DNA from 2 places in the Fictibacillus sp. 7GRE50 genome. Region 2 is predicted to be linked to the other one. Evidence: riboswitches for the same ligand, from Rfam matches in the RefSeq annotation. Region 2 holds a riboswitch; the other holds the start of a gene.
What was found. A riboswitch is a leader RNA that binds a small molecule or an ion and turns the genes downstream of it on or off. The one in region 2 is predicted to bind glycine.
Positions count from the first base shown of each region.

Region 1 (12,110 bases), on a different contig from region 2:
CTGTAATGAAGCGGGCGAATGAGAAGATTTCATTTGGGAAGATTACGTATCCGCATCAGTTGATGAAGTTGGTGCTTGTTGAGCAGATTTATCGGGCGTTTCGGATTAATCGAGGGGAACCGTATCATAAGTAAATGTGGTTTCTTGTAAAGAATAGTACTTATGTAAACCAAAGACCCAAATTGGTCTTTGGTTTGTTAAAATGCTATTTAGATAGGGTAAATTCAATTTCACAAACTTCATGTTTGAAGAGTCATATATTTCTACCCACCATCCATGAACATCAGGATATCTCTGCCCATCAAATGTTTCTACAAGAGAAAAGCTATATGCATTATCTTTTGGAAGATTTATATTTCTAACATCCCTACGATAATCTTTGTTTTTTTCCGTAATAAATTCTTTTAATTCATCATGATTAAACTTTGAAAATAAGTTATCTCCGTAAATATTATCTTCAATTTTGTAAAATGTGACCAAATTTTACTTGTCTCCCAGGTAACCAATAATTTCACCATATCTTTTATTGATAAATACTATCTTCTTATTTCCATTCGCAGAGTTTCTTGGTATTAAAGTTAAATCTATTAACATTTGACATTGAGTTTTATCATTTCCAGGATAATATCTCCAAAGTGCTTTATCGCAATGTACTTCTAAACTTGGAGAAGGATTTTTTTATATATTCTTTATAAACAGTGGTACTGGTGTTAATAATTCCTAATACTAAACCAATAACAGCTTTAACCGTAGTAATGGGCACTTTAAAACCTCCTTAATTTCTAATTTCACAATATAAGAAAATACTGGTAAAATTAAAGGTTTTTTGTTGAATATTGTATAATTAGTAAATGAAAAATATTAATTAGACTTATAAGTGTGGGGGTGTTGAGTTGATCTCTGAAGAAATTTTAAGAAGTATAGCTGACCTTTTTAATGGAGATACAGAAGAAGATTTTTTTAAATATAAGTCAGGACCTCAATTGGTAGATTTTTTTAATACCCATTTTGGTTATGAAGATTCATATGGCCAAGGTTTTCCTTCAAGATGGTATTTTACTCTAGATAAACTTGTAGACCAAATAAATAAGAAAAAGATTGATAGATTCTTTAGCATAGTCCTAAGTAAAAGATATTTGATGGTTGAAAAGCAAATTTCAGAGGTTAATGCAGTGGTTTTAAGTGAAAAGATCCATCAAAATATGAATAATCTTTTAAAGCCAAATGGATTAGTTATTATAAAAAAAGAAGACAGATTCGAGCTTGTCAATGAAGATGAAGATTTGGTGTACGTAGGAGAAGGGGGATTTGCAACAGTTTATAGAAGGAAATCTAACGGACTAATAGTTAAGAAGTTAAAAGAAGAATTTCTTGTAAAGCAGGATATTAAGAGCCGCTTTAAAAGAGAGTACAATATAACAAAATCCTTAAATGATGTACCAGGAATTATTGAAGTTTACGATTTTGATTTAGATGACTATTCCTACACAATGAAATTCGCTGAGCAATCATTGTTTGACTATGTTTCAAATTATGCTCACGACTTTGATACCCAAAAGACTATGATTCGCCAAATACTTTATGTAATGGGTAAGGTACATGAAAGGAATATTGTACATAGAGATATTAGCCCACATAACATCTTGATAGTTAATGGAAGGTTACATATTTCTGATTTTGGACTAGGTAAAGATTTAGATATGTTTCATTCACATAGAACTGCATATACAAATTCATTTGGACAGTTATTTTATTGTGCCCCTGAACAATTTATGCAATTGAAAGAGGGGGATAAAAAAAGTGATGTCTATTCTTTAGGGAGACTTATAAATTTTATAGTAGGAAGCGACCCTAGAAATTATAATCATATACTTAGAAATGTTACAGAAAAAGCTACGAATGAAAATTTATTATACAGATTTAAAGATGCAAAAGAGCTTTTAGAAGCTGTAGAAAAAACAATCTCTTACCATGAAAATAATGAAAAAATTCAAGAGGTAAAAGAAAAAATTAAAAATGACTTTTACGATGAAGATGTAGAAAATTATATTTATGGTTTAAGTGCGATAGAGTTATGTAAGGATTTAGTTAATATTCCTCAATTTATTAATTCAATTATGAAGTTCATCGAAAACAATGATAAACGCAGTTTAGAAATAATGAAGATGATTGAAGATTCCTTTCGTGAGTATTGCGGCTTCTCATTTTCTTCATACGATATATTCTCGGACCTAGCATATCGGATTCTAAAGTCTAATGGGTTTTCATACTTAACTAAAGAAACTGCTGCAAGGATATTAAACACAATTGCTACCGATGTAAACCGATTTGAATCGCAAAGATTAATTGAAAGATTAATAGAGAGTGGCATAGAGCCAAGTATTGAAGATATTCTTTCCGTATAGTTTAACATCATAAATATTTGACAATGTATTTGTGAATTTATAAGCAAGTCATCTTAATCATTTCATCAATTAGGGTATAGGGGAGTAATTTCTTATGGAAGAACACTTAACCAAAGAGTATGTATTTTATGAGCTTTATAAAGCATATAATTATGGTAATTTAGGTTTATTTATTGGTGCAGGTTTCTCTAAAGCAGTAGTTGATAATGGGATAGATAATAGAGCCCTTTCTTGGGGGGAGTTAATTGATAAGGTTTGTGAGCATCTAAATGTTAATCTTCCAAACAGTGAGGATATTAAAGGAATGTCCTACCCAGAGGTAGCAACAAAAATTTGCGAAAAGATTGCAGAGCAAGAAGCAATAAATTACTTTGAAGCTAAAAATATCTTCAAAAAAGAAATTTGTGATTTTACAAATTGGCTTCCAAGTGAAGAAAAAAGGGACACTTTTAGTGATCATTTAATTAAAATAAATCCTTCATGGATTATTACTACGAACTATGACTTAGTAATAGAAAGATTATTAACCGGTAGAAGTAACACTCTGAGTCCAAAAGATTATTTAACACATCCCAAAAATATAATTCCTATATATCACTTGCATGGTGTTCGTCATGAACCTGAATCAATAGTTATTACCCAGGATGATTATATCCCTCTTTTTAGACCAAATGAGTATAGACAAACTAAATTAGCTTTAACAATAAAGGAGTCTACAACTTTAATTTTGGGTTACCAATTAGGCGATGTAAATGTACAGTCTGCTGTTGACTGGTCAAAAAATATATTCCCAGAATCAAAAGAATATCCACACGAAATTATACAGGCTATACGTAAGAGTGAACCTTCAAGTGAACCATATAGAAATATTAGTGGAAATATAGTTATTGAAATAAATGAAATTGAAGATTTCTTACAGGAATTAATCGACTTTTTCATCGTACGAGAAAATGAACATTTTATTGAAATAGAAAAAATTAATAAATTAATAGGTAAATTAACAGAAAATAAAGCTGAACATGTTGACAAATTTATAAAGAGCCAAGAATTAAGATTAAGTTTACTAAAATTACTATCTAGGTTTGAACAGCACATGGTTACTCCGTATATTGACTTCATGTCAGCCTGTATAGATAAAACATGGGCGAATTCCGCACCAGACGGAGCTTTCGAGGCATATGACGACAATCTAAGAATTCTTCTTGATATAGTTATAAACTATGAGTATAAAAAAATGCCCCCAGCTTTATATGAGTTTGTTTGTTATTCGCTGGATAGAGTGCTTGAGTATGTTGGAGATTATATTAGTCCTATACCATATGGGAAAAGCTTTAAAGCAACTAGTACTTGGCATAATAAGAAAAAAGAAATACCTCAAGTAATGTTAGAACAATTTTATCATTTTTCGAAATACAAGTATCCCCGCCTCTACAAAAAGGTAAGCGTCCTATTACCTGAATTTAGTAAAAACTAATTTTAAATTTAGGATTGGAAAATGAAATAATACTAGAAAAAACCTCATTTAGATATTTACACAAGATTGACCAGTTGACAAAACCCCAACTCCGTAATAGTATTGAAAATTATATTTAGAACTATTAAAACTTATAGATAGCAAGCTATGATTGCTGTAGGTCGTACTACAGCAGGAGCAGCTTCTGGAGAGACCGCTATAATAGCGGCGCCGAAGGGTTCACAATCTCAGGCAAACGGACAGAAGAGTATCGAATTTTGACTTTGTTGTGCCTGTCATATCTAGCGCAGTGAATGCTTTTTTCATATTCTAATGTACAAGAGATTGGAGATTCCTCCAGTCTCTTTTTTGTTTGATTTGCATCTTAGAAGGAGGATTCATACGTGTCACAGCAAGAGTTGAAGAGAGATTTAGCTAACCGTCATGTGCAGCTGATTGCTATTGGCGGAACGATTGGTACGGGGTTATTTTTAGGTTCAGGAAAAGCGATTCAGCTTGCCGGGCCGTCTGTTATATTTGCTTATTTGATCGTTGGGGTCGCATTGTTTTTCATGATGAGAGCGCTAGGGGAACTGCTGCTTTCGAACGCAGGTTATGAGTCGTTTACCGATATAGCGGAGGACTATCTTGGTCCGCGAGCTGCTTTCATCACAGGTTGGACGTATTGGTTCTGTTGGATCATGACTGCGATGGCCGATGTGATAGCGGTCGGTGTCTATGTTCAATATTGGTTTGATATACCGCAGTGGGTTCCGGCGATTGTTTGTTTGCTTCTTTTACTTGGACTGAACCTATTAACGGTAAAGCTTTTCGGTGAATTGGAGTTTTGGTTCGCATTAATCAAGGTGATTACGATTCTAGCGTTAATTGTGATAGGCGTAGTTCTACTCGTTATGGGTTACCAGACGGATGCGGGAACGGTTTCCTTAGGCAACCTGTGGGAACATGGAGGTATGTTTCCTAATGGTGTGACTGGTTTCCTACTCTCGTTCCAAATGGTTGTGTTCGCGTTTGTGGGAGTGGAGTTAGTCGGTGTAGCGGCAGCAGAAACGTCTAATCCAAGAAAGAATATCCCGTCTGCGATCAATAAAATTCCACTTCGAATTCTATTTTTCTATGTTGGCGCATTGATTGTGCTGTTCTGCATCAATCCATGGACAGAGTTAAACGCAACGGAAAGTCCGTTTGTTAAAACGTTTAGCTTGATAGGGATTCCGCTTGCAGCTGGGATTATCAATTTCGTTGTACTGACTTCAGCGGCATCTGCCTGCAACAGCGGGTTGTTCTCAACGAGTCGTATTCTTTTTACGTTAAGCAAGAGTGAGCAGGCTCCTCGTTCTTTTAAGAAACTAACGAAAAATGCTGTGCCAGGAAACGCGTTATGGGTTTCGACTATAGTTGTTTCAGTTGGAGCGCTCCTCAGCAAGCTTATTCCAGAGCAAGCTTTTGGCATCGTAACGACCATCAGTGCCATCTGTTTCATCTGGGTGTGGAGCGTAATCTTGATTAGCCATATTAAATACCGTAAAACACGATCTGACCTGCACAAGAAGTCAACGTTCAAAGCACCTTTTGCTCCATTCATTAATTATGTGGTGCTCGCGCTGTTTGGGTTAATTTTGATCGTGCTGCTCGTGGCAGAAGCTACACGTCCGGCGTTATTGCTGACACCAATTTGGTTTATTTTATTATTTTTCTTGTATGCTTTTAAAAAACCTATGCTGAAATAAAAGGATTGGTTATTTGGAATGCATCATTGATCTGGATCTTTAGAGACATCTTACATTTTATAAGTAGCATCTTTAAGCAGGTGATAAGTAGGAAGCGACGAATTTTCCTTTAGAGTTAATTACAAGGAGGTTTTTAGGGTGAATTTGTCAAGAAACCGGAGAACAGATACTGCTTCAAAAGTGATCCCAGTTCCACCTCAAATCGTCTATCTAGCTATTATAAATCCGGATTCACTAATTCAATGGCTGCCGCCTGAAGGGATGTCGGGTAAAATTGATACCTATGATTGCCGTGAAGGAGGAGCTTATAAAATGACTCTTACTTATGAATTGGATGAGTTAATTCTTGGCAAAACGTCGGATAACACCGATGTGGCGGAAGGAACATTTTTGGAGCTGGTCCCAAACCAGCGAATTGTTCAATCTGTTAACTTCAATTCCGAAGATCCTGCTTTCTCGGGTGAGATGATACAGAAATGGATATTGGAAGATGTTTCGGAAGGCACTAATGTTACAATCGTTTGTGAAAACGTACCAGAAGGTATTCGTAAGGAAGATCACGACACTGGACTAAGATCCACGCTAGAAAATCTTGCTGCTTTTACTGAGAAAATGTAAATAGACACATGTAATTTATCGGATTAACAAGCCAGAGTTTTTTAAATCTCTGGCTTGTTTCAGTTATTTTATTGATCAGCATGTATCTTTTTGTTTTTTAGTTTAGGGGCGCGGGAACGGTTCTCGTGCTTCTTATTTTATAATTAGATGGAAAGGTGAATCCTTTAGTGTTTACAGTTGTAAGCTAGGAAGCAGCAGAACCGTCCCTTTGATTTCCCTACCTCCTCGCACTCCATCGATTTATCAGTCCAACTAGATGACCATTTACGAAAATAACCCCAAGGATAATGATTGCTCCACCTAAAATACTGGTATAAATAACCTTTTCATGTAGAAGTAGCACGGCTGCTATCAGTGTAGAGACTGGTTCAAGGTATAAGAAAACAGATACTTGAGTGGCCTCCAACACCTCTAATGCTTTTGCCCAGTACCAGTAGGCAATACCGGATACAAAGACTCCAAGGAAGATAAGATGAGCCCATTCTACTCCATCTAGAAGAGTAAGCTTTTCCCAACTTTTGTTCTGAAAGATGAATGGGAGAGTAAGCAAAAGTCCCAAAGTACTCATGTAAAAGGTGAGGACCAATGCAGGCAATGGCACTTTTAGGCTTTTTAGTAAAACTGAATAAATGGCCCAATTTAAGGTACTGAGAACCATCAGTAGATACCCGATGTTGATCGAGAATCCTAATGACCTGTCTCCACCTGCTGTTGTGACCAGCAATACACCACTAATGGCCAAAATAATTCCAATAGCCTTTGGAAATGTCATCTTTTCATGCAGAAAGACCATGGAAAGAACGACGGTAAAAATCGGGGATAACGTAATGAGCCAGCCTGCAGAGGATGCATCAATGGATAAAAGCGCGCTTGCCTGAATAACTTGATGAAGAAAAACACCAAGAATCCCTAATACGATTAAATGAGGGATATATTGTATCGGCAGCTTCATGGAATGTTCCTTTTTTACAAGGATAAGTACTAATAAAAATAATGCACCTATACCAAAACGGATGACCAGAAGTGTAAAGGGATCAAGCTTGTCCAATACCGCTTTAGTCGAGACAAAGGATATTCCCCAAAGGCTGATGGACATGGTGGCATACAATGAGGCTCCTAGCATTTTTCGAAATGAAATCATAGATAGGCTTTCCTTTCCCAGTCAATTGTTCTACCATCTTATGCTTGTCCTCGAAAAAACATGAGGATGAGAAGCTTAGCTAGGGTCAAGAAAGTTCTTGTGAAAAGAGGGGAAGGAAGCGGCAGAACGCGCCGATATCTAATAATCATACAAGTGCAAAGGGGATAGAAAAAGGATGATAAATGAACAACCGAACGATCAACCTTTCGTTTCTATCTGTTAATTTCCTCATAACACGTTTATCTTTTTAATGAATTGTGCTCTAATAAGAAAGAGTTAAAAAAGCAGGTAGTTTTACGTGCACTATGGGTTAAATGAGCATTAGTGTATGTATCAAGAGTTTGCGAAATGAGGAATACCTATGAAAAGATTTAAGAAGTTTTATATAGAGATTACAAGCATCTGTAATTTGGCGTGTCATTTTTGTCCTCCCACGGAACGAGCTAAACAGTTCATCTCCATTGATGATTTTACGAAGCGTTTAGACCAGATCAAGCCGTATACCGATTTCATCTATTTGCATGTAAAAGGTGAGCCGCTGCTTCATCCTAAAATTGATCAGTTATTGGACTTGGCCCATGAAAGAGGATTTAAAGTTAACATCACGACGAATGGGACGCTCATTAAAAAGAATTGGGACAAGCTCATTAATAAGCCTGCGCTCAGACAGATGAATTTCTCCCTTCATAGCTTTGATGGCCACGTTGGCCAGAGTATGACGGATAAAGAAGAATACGTAAGAACGATCCTTGCATTTGTACAAGAAGCAACGAAGGAATCTCCGTTATTTGTTTCGTTGAGGCTTTGGAACCTGACGCAAGACAATGCGACGAACTTGGAGAAACAGCGTAACCGTCAGCTGCTTGAAATTATTGAGAACGAATTTAATCTCGCATTTAGAATTGAAGAAAAGCTCACGCCGGGTAAAGGTATCAAACTAGCGGATCAAATTTTCATCAATCAAGATTACGAGTTTAAATGGCCGGCACTGCATGAGGAAGAGGACGACGGAAAAGGATTCTGCTACGGCCTACGCAATCAAGCAGGTATTTTGGCGAACGGTACAGTCATTCCATGCTGCCTAGATGGAGAAGGGGTCATTAACTTAGGAAATATTAATGAAACAGACTTCTCAACTATTATTGAAGGTGACCGAGCTAACAATCTTGTAGATGGTTTTTCGCGAAGAGAAGCGGTTGAGGAACTTTGCAGAAAATGTGGTTATCGTAAGCGTTTCGGTAAATAGTACAAAAACATATGCAAGACATTTAAGACGGGGAGCTACCCTGTTTTTTTTGGGCAAAAAAACGCACCTAATCTCAAGAGCTTTGAAGCAGCAAATTCTGCATCAGCATTGTGATTAAGTGCGTTCATTATTTATTATTTTAATTTAACATCAAATCGATCTGCGTCCATCACTTTTACCCATGCTGCGATAAAGTCGCGTACGAATTTTTCTTGGTTGTCATTCTGCGCATACACTTCAGCGAGTGCACGAAGTTCTGAGTTGGATCCGAACACGAGATCAAAGCGGGAAGCCGTTCGCTTTACTTCTCCTGATTTACGGTCGCGACCTTCGTACTCGTTAAAGCCTGTTGATTTCCACTCTACACCCATGTCGAGCAGGTTTACGAAAAAGTCGTTCGTTAACGTGCCAACGCGGTCTGTGAATACGCCGTGTTTCGTATTCTTATAGTTTGTTCCAAGAACACGCAGACCTCCGACGAGTACAGTCATTTCAGGAGCAGACAGACCTAGTAGCTGCGCTTTGTCTACAAACATCTCTTCAGGGCTTGTACTATATTCTTTCTTTTGATAGTTTCGGAACCCGTCTGATACCGGCTCTAAGACATCAAACGAAACATCGTCTGTTTGTTCAGGCGTTGCATCACCGCGTCCAGGTGTAAATGGTACCGTTACATCAAAGCCTGCATCTTTTGCTGCTTTTTCAACGGCTGCGCTTCCGCCAAGAACGATTAAATCAGCTAAGCTCACCTTCGTGTCGAGCTGGTTTTGTAGATCTTGATAGATTCCTAACACTTTCTCCAGCTGTTGGGGTTCGTTCGCTTCCCAACTCTTTTGAGGAGCTAGGCGGATGCGTGAACCATTCGCACCTCCGCGCATATCAGAGACACGGTACGTGCTAGCTGAAGCCCATGCCGTTTTGACGAGCTCACTCACCGATAACCCTGTATTTAGAATCTTTTCTTTTAACTGAGCGATGTCAGATGGTGATAGATCATAATCTACACTTGGAACAGGGTCTTGCCAGATGAGCTCTTCGTCTGGTACCTCTGGACCGAGATAACGAACTTTCGGCCCCATGTCACGGTGAAGAAGCTTGAACCACGCTCGTGCAAAAGCATCAGCGAATTCATCTGGATTCTCGTAATAACGGCGAGAAATTTTTTCATACTCCGGATCCATACGCAATGCCATATCAGCGGTTGTCATCATCGTTTTCACTTTGATGGATGGATCTTCTGCATCAGGAGCCATATGCTCTTCCGTCATATCGACAGGTGTCCATTGGTAAGCGCCTGCTCTACTCTTCGTTAACTCCCACTCGTAACCGAACAAAAGATCAAAGTATCCGTTATCCCATTGTGTTGGGTTCGACGTCCATGCTCCATCAATACCACTCGAAATGGTGTCGCGGCCTTTTCCGCTGCCGTGACGGCTCAGCCAACCAAGTCCTTGTGTTTCAATGTCTGCTGCTTCAGGATCGTCACCTACAAGAGAAGGGTCCCCTGCGCCATGCGCTTTTCCGAACGTATGACCACCAGCGATAAGCGCAACCGTTTCTTCGTCATTCATCGCCATACGGCTGAACGTATCACGAATATCACGAGCACTTGCAAGTGGGTCAGGCTTTCCGTTCGGCCCTTCAGGATTCACATAGATCAGACCCATCTGAACAGCAGCAAGCGGGTCTTCAAGCTCACGGTCACCCGAATAACGGTTGTCCGCTAACCATTCTTTTTCCGTTCCCCAATAAACATCTTCTTCTGCATGCCAAATATCTTCACGTCCACCAGCAAAACCAAACGTTTTTAACCCCATGGATTCAATGGCTACGTTACCCGTGAAAACAAGGAGATCTGCCCATGAGATCTTGTTGCCGTATTTTTGTTTGATCGGCCATAACAGACGGCGAGCTTTATCAAGGTTTACGTTATCTGGCCAGCTGTTTAGAGGTGCGAAGCGCTGAGAACCTGATCCACCCCCACCGCGTCCATCAGCCGTACGGTATGTACCTGCAGCATGCCAAGACATACGGATGAAAAAAGGACCATAGTGACCATAATCCGCTGGCCACCAATCTTGGCTGTCGGTCATCAACGCATGAAGATCTTTTTTCAGTGCGTCGTAATCCAACTTAGAGAACTCTTCACGATAATTAAAATCGTCTCCCAACGGGTTCGATTTTTTGTCATGTTGACGAAGAACATTCAGGTTGAGTTGATTCGGCCACCAATCCTTATTCGTCGTACCATGTGGAGCTCTAGAAGTCGTAATTGCACTATCCTTGTGGTGTGTGACAGGACATTGACCTGCTGATGTGTGTTCTTTTTGATCGGGCTTGTTGTTGTTTTCCATTACAATTTCCCCTTCCTTTTTTGGAACTTAAAATTGCAAAACACGAAAAGCCATGATGTTAAATATTTGATAATTATGATAACTCAATTATAGAGGACAGGTATGTGTATTCAAAGCGTAATGCACTTTTGATGTTCACATAAAGGATTATGTATGAAACGACCGCTTTGAAAGCAATCTTGAGCTACAAATAAGTATGGTAGAATGAATAATAACTATAAGAAATGAGGAACACCGGAATGTCTAACCTACCAAACTGCCCAAAATGCAGCTCTGCTTATGTGTATGAGGACGGAGCTTTTCTCATTTGCCCTGAATGTGCTCATGAATGGTCTCCGGAAACAGAGAGTGAATCTGACGAAAAGGTTGTAAAAGATTTCAACGGAAACATCCTTCAAGATGGTGACTCTGTATCTGTTATTAAAGACCTTAAAGTCAAAGGTACATCTTCTGTTATTAAGATCGGCACGAAAGTAAAAGGCATTCGTCTCGTTGAAGGCGATCATGATATTGATTGTAAGATCGACGGATTTGGCGCGATGAAATTGAAGTCCGAATTTGTAAAAAAGATATAGAGATTCAGAATAACCACCATTCTCCGGTGGTTATTTTTTTCGTAAAATAATCCTACTCCTCAAGATCGTAATTAGTTAATCCTTGTCCTTCCAGTATTTAACGCTTATTTTCTCTCAAAAAAAGCTGAAGAAACATAAATAAAAAAAGGTTAACAATCGAATACTTAGGGTATTTAAAGAAAGTATGTGTGCATAAAAATTTTAAATACAAACCTTTATATTCTAATATAGTAATTATTTATAGATTGATCGCAAAAGGAGAGGCAGAATGAATATACATTTTGAACAAAAAAAGCAGCAATTAGGTATTCGGGAAATTTGGGGAAGCAAACAGCAAACCATTTCTTCTGTCTGCTTTGATTCCAGAAACGTAACCAATAACTCTTCCTTTGTCTGCATAACTGGAGAACAATTTGACGGTCACACCTTTATTGAAAGTGCTATCCAGAACGGTGCAATTGTGGTGGCCGGTGAAAATAAGAAGATTTTAAAAGAGGCGAGCGAAGTTTATAGAGATCTTACATTCTTACTCGTTGAGGATGCTCGCGTATTTATGGCTCAATTATC
Region 1 covers NZ_JACZDW010000001.1:1,378,192-1,390,301, reverse strand. The annotation lists gene rlmH (23S rRNA (pseudouridine(1915)-N(3))-methyltransferase RlmH) at 1-134, shown strand, start outside; gene IHV12_RS06760 (hypothetical protein) at 106-480, opposite strand; gene IHV12_RS06755 (protein kinase domain-containing protein) at 894-2,405, shown strand; gene IHV12_RS06750 (SIR2 family NAD-dependent protein deacylase) at 2,500-3,879, shown strand; glycine riboswitch at 4,054-4,132, shown strand; gene IHV12_RS06745 (amino acid permease) at 4,263-5,609, shown strand; gene IHV12_RS06740 (SRPBCC family protein) at 5,748-6,227, shown strand; gene IHV12_RS06735 (DMT family transporter) at 6,445-7,368, opposite strand; gene IHV12_RS06730 (radical SAM/SPASM domain-containing protein) at 7,730-8,614, shown strand; gene katG (catalase/peroxidase HPI) at 8,749-10,968, opposite strand; gene IHV12_RS06720 (zinc ribbon domain-containing protein YjdM) at 11,208-11,543, shown strand; gene IHV12_RS06715 (UDP-N-acetylmuramoyl-L-alanyl-D-glutamate--2,6-diaminopimelate ligase) at 11,812-12,110, shown strand, end outside.
Region 1: it holds a riboswitch for glycine, as region 2 does, so the genes downstream of both, IHV12_RS06745 (amino acid permease) here and gcvT (glycine cleavage system aminomethyltransferase GcvT) in region 2, are expected to answer to the same signal.

Region 2 (12,110 bases):
AGCTTTCCGCCAGCTTCATGGACGATCTTTGCCATTTCTAGAATATGCTCTTCAAAAAGACCAAGCGTATTCGGATTTGTAAGCATAAGAGCCGCAACATCTTGATCGACTACTCGTTTCAAATCTTCTAGATCAACAAGTCCGCGCTCATCGGACTTCACCGTGATCGATTCAAAACCAGCAACCGTTGCAGACGCAGGATTTGTACCGTGTGCTGAATCAGGAACGATTACTTTTGTACGATTGAAGTCACCATTTGCTTCATGGTAAGCACGGATCATCATAAGACCTGTCCATTCACCATGGGCACCTGCTGCTGGTTGAAGCGTCACTTCATCCATTCCCGTGATCTCAGCAAGCGATGTTTGCAGACGATACATCATCTCCATCGCACCTTGCACCGTCTCTTCATCTTGGAGAGGGTGGATATGTGCAAATCCAGGGAATCGTGCTACATCTTCATTAATCTTGGGATTGTATTTCATCGTACATGAACCTAGTGGATAGAAACCAGAATCCACACCATGGTTACGATTAGATAATGCAGTATAATGACGAACGATTTGAAGCTCTGACACTTCAGGAAGATCCGCTTCTTCCGTACGCAAATAATCGGAAGGGATGATAGATTCTACGTTAATCTCTGGAACGTCAAGTTCAGGGATGCTGTACCCTACTCGACCTGGTTTAGACAATTCAAAAATTAATGACTGATGTTCTGTACGCATGCTAATCCCTCCAATACATTTGCAAGCTGATCGATCTCTTCTTTTGTTCTCATTTCGGTAACCGCTAGAAGCATATGGTTCTTCAGTTCTGAATACGAAAGACCCAAATCATATCCGCCGATGATACCAGATTCTAATAGTTTTCTGTTCACTTCTTTAGCTGTACACTTTAACTCAACAACAAACTCGTTAAAGAAAGGTCCAGTGAATGTTGTCTTGAATCCTTTTTCCTCAAGAACTTTTTTCGCATAATGAGCTTTTTGTATATTTTGGTGCGCTACTTCTTTCACACCTTGTTTTCCAAGTGCCGTCATAGCAATAGAAGCAGCGAGTGCATTAAGCGCTTGGTTCGAACAGATGTTACTCGTCGCTTTATCTCGTCTGATATGCTGTTCTCTCGCTTGAAGAGTAAGAACGAATCCGCGTTTCCCGTCTTCATCAACCGTTTGACCGACCAAACGGCCAGGGACTTTACGCATTAATTTTGTTGTTACGGCAAAATACCCACAGTGTGGTCCACCAAAACCTTGTGCGATCCCAAACGGCTGTGCATCACCGACTACGATATCAGCACCGAACTTACCAGGAGGAGTTAAAGCGCCCAATGCCAAAGGATTTGAAGAAACTACAAACATTCCTTTTGCGCTGTGCACGATTTCTTCTATGTCTTTTAACGGTTCGATCTGACCGAAGAAGTTCGGATATTGAACGATCACACATGCTGTCTGTTCATCAACTTCAGCACGCAATGCATTTAATGAGGTAACACCATCTTCTGTATCCACTTCTACTACTTCAAGATGCTGGCCTTTTGCATACGTGTGCAAAACGGCACGTGATTCGGGGTGTACGGATTTGGATACAACGATTTTCTTTCTGCGTGTCTGAGCTGCTGATAATAAACCAGCCTCCGCAAGTGAAGTTCCACCATCATACATGGAAGAATTCGCAACATCCATACCTGTCAATTCACAGATCATCGTTTGAAATTCAAAGATTGCTTGAAGTTCACCTTGAGAGATCTCAGGCTGGTATGGCGTGTAAGCCGTGTAGAACTCTGAACGAAGAAGCATATGGTTCACGATCGATGGAGTGTAATGATCATACACACCTGCTCCTAGAAATGATGCGTGATCTTTTGTATTCTTGTTTAATGCAGCCAAGCGGCCCATCTCTTTAACTAGTTGAGGTTCTGACAAAGCTTCCTCGATTTGTAAGCGTCCTTTAAACCGAACTTCTTCCGGAATATCCTGAAAAAGATCTTCTGTCGTTTCGATTCCAATCGTTTCAAGCATTTCCTTTTTGTCTTGATCAGTCATCGGCAAATAGCGGAACGTCATGGTTTCTCCCCCTTAAATGTCTTATTTTCCTCGTTTATAAAATGGTGAAGCGACTACTTTTGCTTTTAAACGTTTTTGACGAATCTGTACTTCTACCTCTGTACCAAGCTCCGTGAAATCCTTTTCTAGAAGAGCAAGTCCTAGATTCTTCTTCAATGTTGGCGACTGTGTCCCCGTAGTAACTTCTCCGATCTTCACATCACCTTTAAATACCTCATAATGTGATCGCGGTATACCTTTATCGATCATTTCAATACCAACTAGCTTACGTGGTGCGCCATTCTTCTTTTGATCTGCTAGAATTTCTTTTCCAATAAAATCTGCTTCTTTATCTGTTTTTACAGCGAATCCGATACCAGCTTCTATCGGAGTAATTTCTTTTGTAAGTTCTTGACCGTATAGCGCAAGTTTTGCTTCAAAGCGCAACGTGTCACGTGCACCAAGTCCTGCAGGGAGCAATCCATCTTCCTGACCTGCTTCAAGAACAGATCTCCACAATTTTTCAGCATGTTCCGTTTTTAAATAGATCTCAAAGCCATCTTCTCCTGTGTAGCCAGTTCGAGACACAAGAGCAGATATTCCCGCTAGTGAAACATCTTCTTTAAAACGGAAGAATCCGATCTCAGAAAGATTTGTATCCGTAAGTTTTTGAAGAATTTCTTCTGCTCTTGGCCCTTGAATAGCGAGTTGCGCATATTCAGGAGATACATTCACGAGTTCTACACCCTCAGGCTTCTTGCTCATAAGCCATTCGAAATCTTTTTCAATATTTGAGGCATTCACAACGAGCAAGTAATCGTTTTCATCTCTTTTATAGATTAAAAGGTCATCTACTGTACCGCCGTTTTCATAGCACATAGCCGTATACTGCGCTTGGCCGTTTTGAAGTTTCGAAACATCATTGGTCATTGTATATTGTAGAAACGACAAGGCATTCGGTCCTCGAACATCAAATTCTCCCATGTGAGATACATCGAATAAACCGGCTTTCGTTCTTACAGCTTCGTGTTCCTCTTTGATACTTGAGAACTGAACAGGCAACTCCCAACCACCAAAATCAATTACTTTTCCACCGTGTTCTTTGTATGTCTCAAATAACGGTGTTCGTAACAATGTAGCCATGTGAATTCCTCCTTTTTCATACTTAAAAATTTTCGGACTTTTCTGGACAAAAAAAGGACAGAAAGACCCCTTAAAAATGGGATCCTCTGTCCTGCAACCTGTAAGTTTCTCAAAAAAATCTTTTGAGTTTCTTCGTTGGTGGCTTTCATCTATTAAAAAAAGCACTCTCCAGAGATGCGTCTAGCAAGAGTCTTTTTGCCTGAGAGTTTCACAATTGTTTGCTCCTTCGGCGCCGCTAACGCAGTCTCTCCTCTTACTTTCATTCGCGAGTATGTTATTGTCCAAGGTCGCACATACTATTACTATGTTTACTACATTATTATCCTATCATTTTTACAAAAGGAATGGCAACGAACTTTTTTAAAGAAAGGAAATCCGTTATGAAAATCGACGTTCAGTTTCAGCGAGAATGGCATGATGACTTTTTAAAGCGTGTGGAAGAAGATGGACCTTGGGCCAATTGGGAATTATATAACTTAGCACTTGAAGCCGAACACCACTTAGCAATTCCTGATTTTCTCGGCCTTCAAGCTCCAGATCACCTCCCACAGATGACTTTTTTGCCTCATCAGCTGGACGTTGCGACTACCGTTATTGAACAGATGAACGGAAAAGCAATCTTGGCAGATGAAGTAGGGTTAGGAAAAACGATTGAAGCAGGTTTGATTCTAAAAGAGTACATGATACGCCGGCTCGCTAAGAAAATTTTGATTCTCGTTCCAGCTTCACTCGTAATTCAATGGACGAACGAGTTGAATCAAAAGTTTTTTATTCCTGCAATCGCTCAAAAAAAAGCTTATGTATGGGAGCAATGCGATGTAGTGGTATCTTCTATTGATACGGCTAAACGCGCACCACACCGAGACATTGTTCTTAATCAAGACTATGATCTTGTTATTATCGATGAGGCGCACAAATTAAAGAACAAGAAAACGAAAAACTATGAATTTGTACAGTTATTGAAAAAGAAGTTCTGCTTACTCTTAACAGCTACTCCGGTACAAAACAGAGTTGAGGAGATTTTTAATCTTGTATCTCTATTAAAGCCTGGCCATTTAGGAAATCGAGAAAACTTTGACAAAGATTATAAAGAAGATAAATATTCACTAAAAAATGAAGAAAAGCTGAAGCAGCTCGTAAACAAGGTGATGGTTCGTAACCGACGAGAAGAGACTGGCCTAAAATGGCCGAAGCGTCTTGTTCAAACCATTCCTATTACATTATCAAAAACAGAACGTGAACTATACGATGAAATCTCTCAACTTAAAAAAGATTCTTACTTTGACCGAAGTAAGTTTTCGATCGTAACTTTGCAGCGGGAAGCATGCAGTTCGCGGGAAGCTGTTTTTCTAACCTTAAAAAATATGCTTCAAAAAAATCTTTCTAACTCTTTAATGGAACAACGAGTCTTAGAGTTGATGAAAAAAATTGAACTCGTCGATCAAAACTCTAAAGCTCTAAAAGCGTTAGAACTCATTCAATCGATCGATTCCAAAGTCATCATTTTTACCGAATATCGGGCGACCCAATTGTATTTACAATGGTTTTTGCAGCAGCACGGCATCTCTTCTGTACCGTTTAGAGGAGGATTTAAACGAAGTAAAAAAGATTGGATGACTCACCTCTTCAGAACACGAGCACAAGTGTTGATCGCAACGGAAGCAGGTGGTGAAGGAATTAACCTGCAGTTCTGTCAGCATATCATCAACTACGATCTTCCGTGGAACCCGATGAGGATTGAGCAGCGGATCGGACGTATCCACCGGATCGGTCAGCAAGGTGACGTTCATATCTATAATTTCGCCACTCAGAATACGATTGAAGAACACATCTTAAACTTGCTTTATAACAAGATCAATCTATTTGAAAGTGTTATTGGGGAGCTCGATGAAATTTTAACGAAATTCGAAATCAAGAACATAGAACGCCATATCGCAGACATCATGAATACGTCTGAAAGTGAAGGTGAGATCCGCGTGAAAATGGATAACCTTGCTTCCTTGATCAACCTCGATGGCGGGATAAAGCAGAAAGGATGGGAAGAGCATGCAGCAGCACGAGATTCATCGCTTTCTTGAACGCTATTTCGATGCAAATGAATGCCGTATTCAAGAGAAAAACTTTAGTTACATGAAAGTTCAATTGACAACTGAACTTGATAAAGTTTTAATGAACCGTCCGTTCTACTGGCACTATCTCGAAAAAACGGGAGGTACCCCGAATCCGATGACGCTGACTTTAGTGACGGGTCAACAACAAGCACCTGATGGAAAAGGTGAATTTATCCACTTTGGTTCGCCGAGACTTCATCAGATTTTTGGTTCTACGAAGAAGCTCGCTTCATTCATTCGGCTGTATGAATCTGTTCCTCAACAAGGAGCACAGGTTCCCCTGCAACCATGGCTATGCTTAAACGTTAAAGTTACGTATCAATGTGATCAGAAAAAAGATCAAGTACTCTCATATGGCATACAACTAATCAACGGAACCATTGAAGATCATTTTCATCAACGTCTTCAAAAGATGCTGCTAACGAAAAGAATACCCGATTTTTGTTATACGCTCTCTCCTTTTATTAAGCCTCAGAGTGCGATAAAAAGATTGGAAAACAAAATTCAGGAAGTCATTGATGTAGATGATCACACGTGGGCCGAGGATGCCAAAAAAAGATGGAATGAAGATCTAGAACTACTAGAGAGTTTTTATGAAGATTCTTTAACGAAACCTGAAGCCTATCATATTGAAAAAGAAGCACTTCGCACCCAATATGAACCACAGATTATCGTGGAGATCATAAATGGTGGACTTTTCTATCTTGCATAAAAAATAAGAGCAGGGAACTGTATCCCTGCTCTTCCTTTTTCCAGCCTTATTTTTTTCTCTTTCTACGAAACACTAGTCCAAGTCCCATCGGAACAACTCCAAATAAGTAAGTTAATAAAGGCTCACGCTCATTCTTTTTCGTGATACGCCTTTCCTTTCTTACTGATTTTGGCTCGTCCAAGTATTTAACGACTCTCTGTGTAAGGAACTTAATAACATCTGATCCTGCGGCCATTGGCAAAACTCCTTTATTGAAGCAATCACTTCTTAGTTTTGGCCAATTATTGTGTATTTAAACGGCTTAACTTTTCTAAGATTTGTTCGCATACTTCTTCCGTTGTTAATTGATCTGTGACGATCTCGATATCACTTTTTTCATAATGTGAACTTCTCTTGTTAAAAAGTTTCTGTACCTCTTCTTTTGAAGAAGTTAAAATGATCGGCCTCTTGTTTCTCTCTTCTTCTTTCATTAACCTACTCCAAAGTACTGGAAAGCTAGTTTTTAAATAGATGACGATTCCATTGTTCTTCATATACGTTAAGTTTTCTTCTCTTACGACCGCACCGCCTCCTGTCATAACAACAGCATGTTGTACGGGTAATTGTCGAATAGCAAGCGACTCGTAATTACGAAACGCCTCTTCCCCTTCGTTTTTAAATATTTCTTTTATCGTTTGTCCGCGATCTTTTTCAACCGTTGAATCGACATCATAAGGAGGAACCTCTAACCGTTTTGAAAGCTGCTTCCCTACAGATGTTTTTCCACATCCCATGAAACCGACTAAATATATGGTGTTCAAATTTAACCCTCCACCCATTTTGTAACACTTTTCTGGGTTACATTATAATACACTTTTACCCTTTTTGTAGACTGGCGAATTGTAACAGCTTCAATCATGAACATCACTTCATCAACAGATATTTGCGTGACAATCATCTTTAGTGTCCCTTCGTTCACACTTAGGCTTCGTTCTGACGGATAGACCGCCGGACCTTCTACCTCAACAAGTGCTCGATCAACACCTTGCTGAATCAATCGAATTTGTCTAAGATGCTCTTCTTGCATAAAAACAAACTGTCGTTCTGAAGCAACTTTTTCGGTTAGAAAACTAAAGAAAATTAACATGATAAAGCAAAGAGTTAAGATTAACGGATAAACCATTCCTCTCTCATTCATAACCAATTCTCCGAAAACCACGACGAACTTGATTTCCTTCCTTATCATTCAATGTAACGTTAATAAAACTACCATTTATTTCTTCTACTTTCATCTCTTGAATATTCTGCACCCAAACTTCGTGACCTAATCCATTAACTTGTTTTCGAATAAGAGAATGATAACGTGTGAAACTGATCACTTCACCTGTTGATAAAGTAATAAACAATGCGTTGTTCTTCACCTCAACTGTTGCTGCTTCTCTTATTTCCTTTCCGATCATTGAAAAAAATAATGCTGTTTCTTCAGACTGAACAGATTGCGGATGTTTTTGTAGGTGCGTTAATAACAGTGAAATCACCAAAGTAGTTACGATCAATACACCTAGAGCAATTATTGATTCTACAAGCGTATAGCCGTTTTTGTCTGCGGTGATTTCATAATGAACTCGCACACGCGGTATACTCTTTTTTGTTAGAACCTCTGAACGAAATACAAGTTTTGTATTCATCCGTCACACCTTTTCGTGTTTTTAGCTTATATTCTGTTCCTTCAACTAACCACTCACGCTCATCTGTCTCATGCCTAGTGATGCTTCTCATTGCAGCAGCATGATCCGCTTCTGTCATCGCATATAATAGTTGCTCTGATGTTTGTTGTTCTTGATACGAGATATATAGGAAAGGTAAACAGATCGAAAACACTACTGAGATCAACAAAACACCAAACATGGCTTCAATAAGTAAATAACCATTATTGTTTTTCAACATAAAATTTTCCTTTACCCAATTGAAAAACCATCTTATATGAAGTATTAGCAGAGTGGATGTAAATTGTCCCTGCACGACTGATGTTTCCATTCTGGTTAAATTGCACAGCTAATAACATCGAATAGCTCTCAAACCAGATGTGCTTTGGAAAAATCTTTTTTACAGGTTTTTTACTGCCGTTTCCTCGTATTTCATATATATGGTTCTCATTATCGATCGATAAGTTATAGATTCGATTCTCATTTACCGCTTTTTGCTGCATGTGAACGATGTCCTTTTGAAACGTTCGTATAAAGTATTCGGTCTCTCGATTCCTTTGAAAACTACCATACGAGGGATACGCAACAGCACTGATTGTTGCGATGATCACAAGTACGATCATCATCTCGATCAAACTAAATCCTAATTGACTTTTCTTTATGTGCTCTAGCCCTTCATTCACTCCTCACTGCTCACAGTTACGACTCCATTACTATCGATCAGTAAAGGTTTTTTGTCTGGACATGTTACCGTATCAATATATCCCCCATCATGAAGTTCTTCAATTGTAGGTAGTGTATTTTTTTCTGCCTCATACGCTCCAACTTGTCCCTGCACAAGATCGATGGTCGCTTCACAGCCTAATGATTTTACGAGACTGTTGTTCTTCGTCATGCTTGGTAAGGCGATAAGCATCAAAACTGAAATGATCAAGAGCACGATCATCATTTCAATTAAAGTAAATCCTTTTTCATTTTTCATATTCTTCCTCCTCATAATGCTTCCATGAGTGTAAACATAGGCAATAACATAGAGGCAAACATAAGTAAGACAAAAACTCCAATCCCAGCGAATAGAATAGGCTGTATCTTTTGCAATGACATGTAGATCTTTTCTTCTAACTCCTTAAAGATCCATTCGCCATACGAAATTAATTCTCTCCCAAGTTCACCATGAGCTAATCCAAAGCGAACGATATTAGCTAGTTCTTTCGTAAAATATGACTTCGCAAGCAAAAGGTCAGTAAGTTCAGTTCCATTCAAGAGACCTTTCTGAAGCCTCTGACTTTCTTCCTTATAAAAACCTTTGTTTAAGTGATCCTCCATAACAAGAAGAGCGTCCGAAACGGATAAACCACTTTGCAGCATCGAGCCGAAGTTCACACTAAAAAAATGAGTATTCAATAAAACAAGAAAATTTTTTAAGATTGGAATTCGCAAGAGTAGCTCCATCTGTGTAGAAGGCTTTGCTTTCTTTCTCATAATGATAATAACAATCCATAAAGTGAAGCATAAAGCCAGGAAGTATATTCCCAAAAGTGGTATAAACCCTAAAAAAGTAAGCATCCATGTAGTAAACATCGGAGTTTTGACTTCTAACGATGAAAATAGGATTGAAAATTGAGGAAATAAGAATTGATAAAACACAATCCCAATCCACGCTGTGAGGAATAGAAGAAAGAGAGGATATCTGATGGCTTTGTTCAGACGTGCACGCCATTCAGCTTTTTTCTTCATAAAAGTCCCGTTCTCCATGAGACTTCTTGTCAAGTTGCCGTTCGCACTGTTTATCGATAACGAACTTACTACTTCCTTTGGCAATTGTAGCGGTGAAAAGATTTCGATAACCGAATTTCCAGAAGCAAGGATATCGAGCATATCATCCACTACTTCTTGCTTACTTTGCGGAAGCTGTGACCTGACGAGTTCGATGCTCTTGTTAATCGTGTAGCCTTGATCCAACAAAAAGCCAAGCTTATAAAGAAACGTCCCTTGAGAAGCCCGTTTCCAGCCCCTTCTTATCACTTTTTGTTTCTCCTCCCATCCATCTTTCATAGCTCTCTTTTGTTACATAACCTGCTGCAAAGGCATGATTAAAGGAAAAAGAGAGATTTTTATAAGTAGGCATGTCAACGTTACTTAAAGAAGATAATAATTCTTGATTACAAAGCATCTCGTAGATTCCTGCTCTTCTATACGTTCTGAATTTAAAACAAAAATCAACGCAATCGTCTCCACAAAAAGGACACGGTATCGAAATCAGTCGCTGAGATACAATACCCATCAATGTTTGTTGCAGTTCAGTTTCTTGTATGCCAAATTCTCGAAGTCGCTCAATACACCCGATACAATCTGCAGCATGCATCGTAGACAGCACAAGGTGTCCCGTCAATGATGCACGAATAACAAGTCTTGCAGTCGATTCGTCTCTGATCTCACCGATCATGATCACATCGGGGTCATGCCTCAACAATGACTTGAAACCTTCACCATATGTCAGACCTGCTTTTTCATTAATTTCCATCTGCAGAAACGTATCTACTTTCCGTTCTACGGGATCTTCAAGAGTTACTACTTGCCGTTTATAATTTTTCTGAAGGTGATGAAGCAAAGAATATAAGATGGTGGTCTTACCGGATCCGGTTGGGCCAGAGAACAATAGTAGACCGCTGGAACGTTTAATAAGGGATAAAAGTTTTTGGAACACTTGAGGAAAAAGTGATAGTTCTTGAAGAGTTAGTGTTTCTTGCTGAGGAAGTAATCGAATGACGAGTGATTCATTAAACGCGGATGGTATAGATGAAAAACGAAGATGTACATTTACATTATTGATCAAAACGTCCATTGAACCGCTCTGTGGCTTGCGATGTTCGCCAATGTCCATTCTTGCAGAATATTTAAAATGAGCGAGCACCCTGATATACTCTTCTTGAGAAAGCTTTCTGTGTTCAATCAGCCGATCATCTATACGAAATTGAACGATTCCCCCTTTTTTTATCGGTATAAAATGAATGTCTGTTGCTTTCTGAACTACTGCCTCATGAAGGATTGAATTGCCTAACAGCTTAATCGGCAAGTGGTATCATCTCCCTTTTATTTGGATTGGTATATTAATTCTGTCATAAAACGACAATTCCTGCATTTTTTAAAAAAATGAATGCATATAAATTTCGACAGAGCTCATACTAGTATTGTTGCATTGGGCTATAGCCAAGCGGTAAGGCAACGGACTTTGACTCCGTCATGCGTTGGTTCGAATCCAGCTAGCCCAGCCAAAAAAAAATAACACTCTTTAAAAGCAAAGAGTGCTATATTCAGGACACATGACTAGAGATGTGTTCTTTTTCTTTTGTAGAACATAATTTTTTCATATCTCCAGGACTATACCCCGCAATGAGCTGTTTCCCGTCTGTCACTAATGGCCGCTTCAACAGTTTTGGATTTTTACTCAATAGCGTTAATAGTTCATTGGTTGAAAGATCATAGATATCAACATCTAGTGATTTAAAAGACTGACTTCTTTTAGCCAAAATATCTTCTGTTCCATACTTTGTAAGTTTCAATAGCTCTCTAAGTTCTTCAACCGTTGGCGTTTCTTTAAATAGGTGTCTTTCATCAAACGATACTTTATTTTGCTTCAGCCACATTTTTGCTTTACGGCACGACGTGCAGCTTGGGTATGTGTAGAATATTATTGAACTCATAAGACTCACTCCTTTTGGTTTACATTACCTTTAAAAGAGGCATAATAAACCAAAAAACAGCTAATATTCATGAATTATCTTTTAATTGTGTATTTATCCGCTTACAATTGGCATTTACAAGTGAGTGGAAACTCATATATAATACTAAAGGATACAAGTATTGGCGAAAAAAGGAGGGGATACATATGTCAAGAATGTATAAGGTTTTAGGCTTTTGGACTGGAATCATCGGAGTCATGGCTTATTTAGGCGATATGCAAGACATGGCGTTATTGTTCTTAGGACAAACGATTATGTTCGTTTCTTTAGGGTATTTGAACTTATCTGAGCGTATGTATATTTATATCTTTGGTGCTTATTTAACTGTTTTCTTTGTTGGTTTTACATACTGGTCAACGTTTATGATGACTCCTGGCGCTGGTGGAGGACATTAATCAGTTCTCTAAAAGTAGCTACAAAAAAGCAGACCGTTACGATACGGTCTGCTTTTTTTGTTGTATAACTTGGAATCCATTCGCTAGTGTGTGATCCAGTAGGAATGAACGTATGGCCCGATTTCTCTTATGTTCGATGGAGAATGGATCAAGACTATGTGTATCTTTTAACAAGGATAATAGTCCTTCCTCTAATAAGAAATCTCCTTGATTCTTTAAACTTAATGTAGTTACATCAGAATCTTTACCTGCTTTTATCACTTGTTCCCAATCT
Region 2 covers NZ_JACZDW010000004.1:180,929-193,038, reverse strand. The annotation lists gene gcvPB (aminomethyl-transferring glycine dehydrogenase subunit GcvPB) at 1-728, opposite strand, end outside; gene gcvPA (aminomethyl-transferring glycine dehydrogenase subunit GcvPA) at 704-2,068, opposite strand; gene gcvT (glycine cleavage system aminomethyltransferase GcvT) at 2,090-3,190, opposite strand; glycine riboswitch at 3,368-3,453, opposite strand; gene IHV12_RS16050 (DEAD/DEAH box helicase) at 3,571-5,268, shown strand; gene IHV12_RS16045 (YqhG family protein) at 5,237-6,013, shown strand; gene IHV12_RS16040 (YqzE family protein) at 6,060-6,248, opposite strand; gene IHV12_RS16035 (shikimate kinase) at 6,295-6,813, opposite strand; gene comGG (competence type IV pilus minor pilin ComGG) at 6,816-7,190, opposite strand; gene IHV12_RS22925 (competence type IV pilus minor pilin ComGF) at 7,183-7,623, opposite strand; gene IHV12_RS16020 (hypothetical protein) at 7,607-7,939, opposite strand; gene comGD (competence type IV pilus minor pilin ComGD) at 7,923-8,381, opposite strand; gene comGC (competence type IV pilus major pilin ComGC) at 8,378-8,680, opposite strand; gene comGB (competence type IV pilus assembly protein ComGB) at 8,692-9,663, opposite strand; gene comGA (competence type IV pilus ATPase ComGA) at 9,674-10,774, opposite strand; tRNA gene IHV12_RS15995 (tRNA-Gln) at 10,899-10,973, shown strand; gene IHV12_RS15990 (Spx/MgsR family RNA polymerase-binding regulatory protein) at 11,013-11,402, opposite strand; gene IHV12_RS15985 (DUF2626 domain-containing protein) at 11,588-11,836, shown strand; gene IHV12_RS15980 (SAM-dependent methyltransferase) at 11,873-12,110, opposite strand, start outside.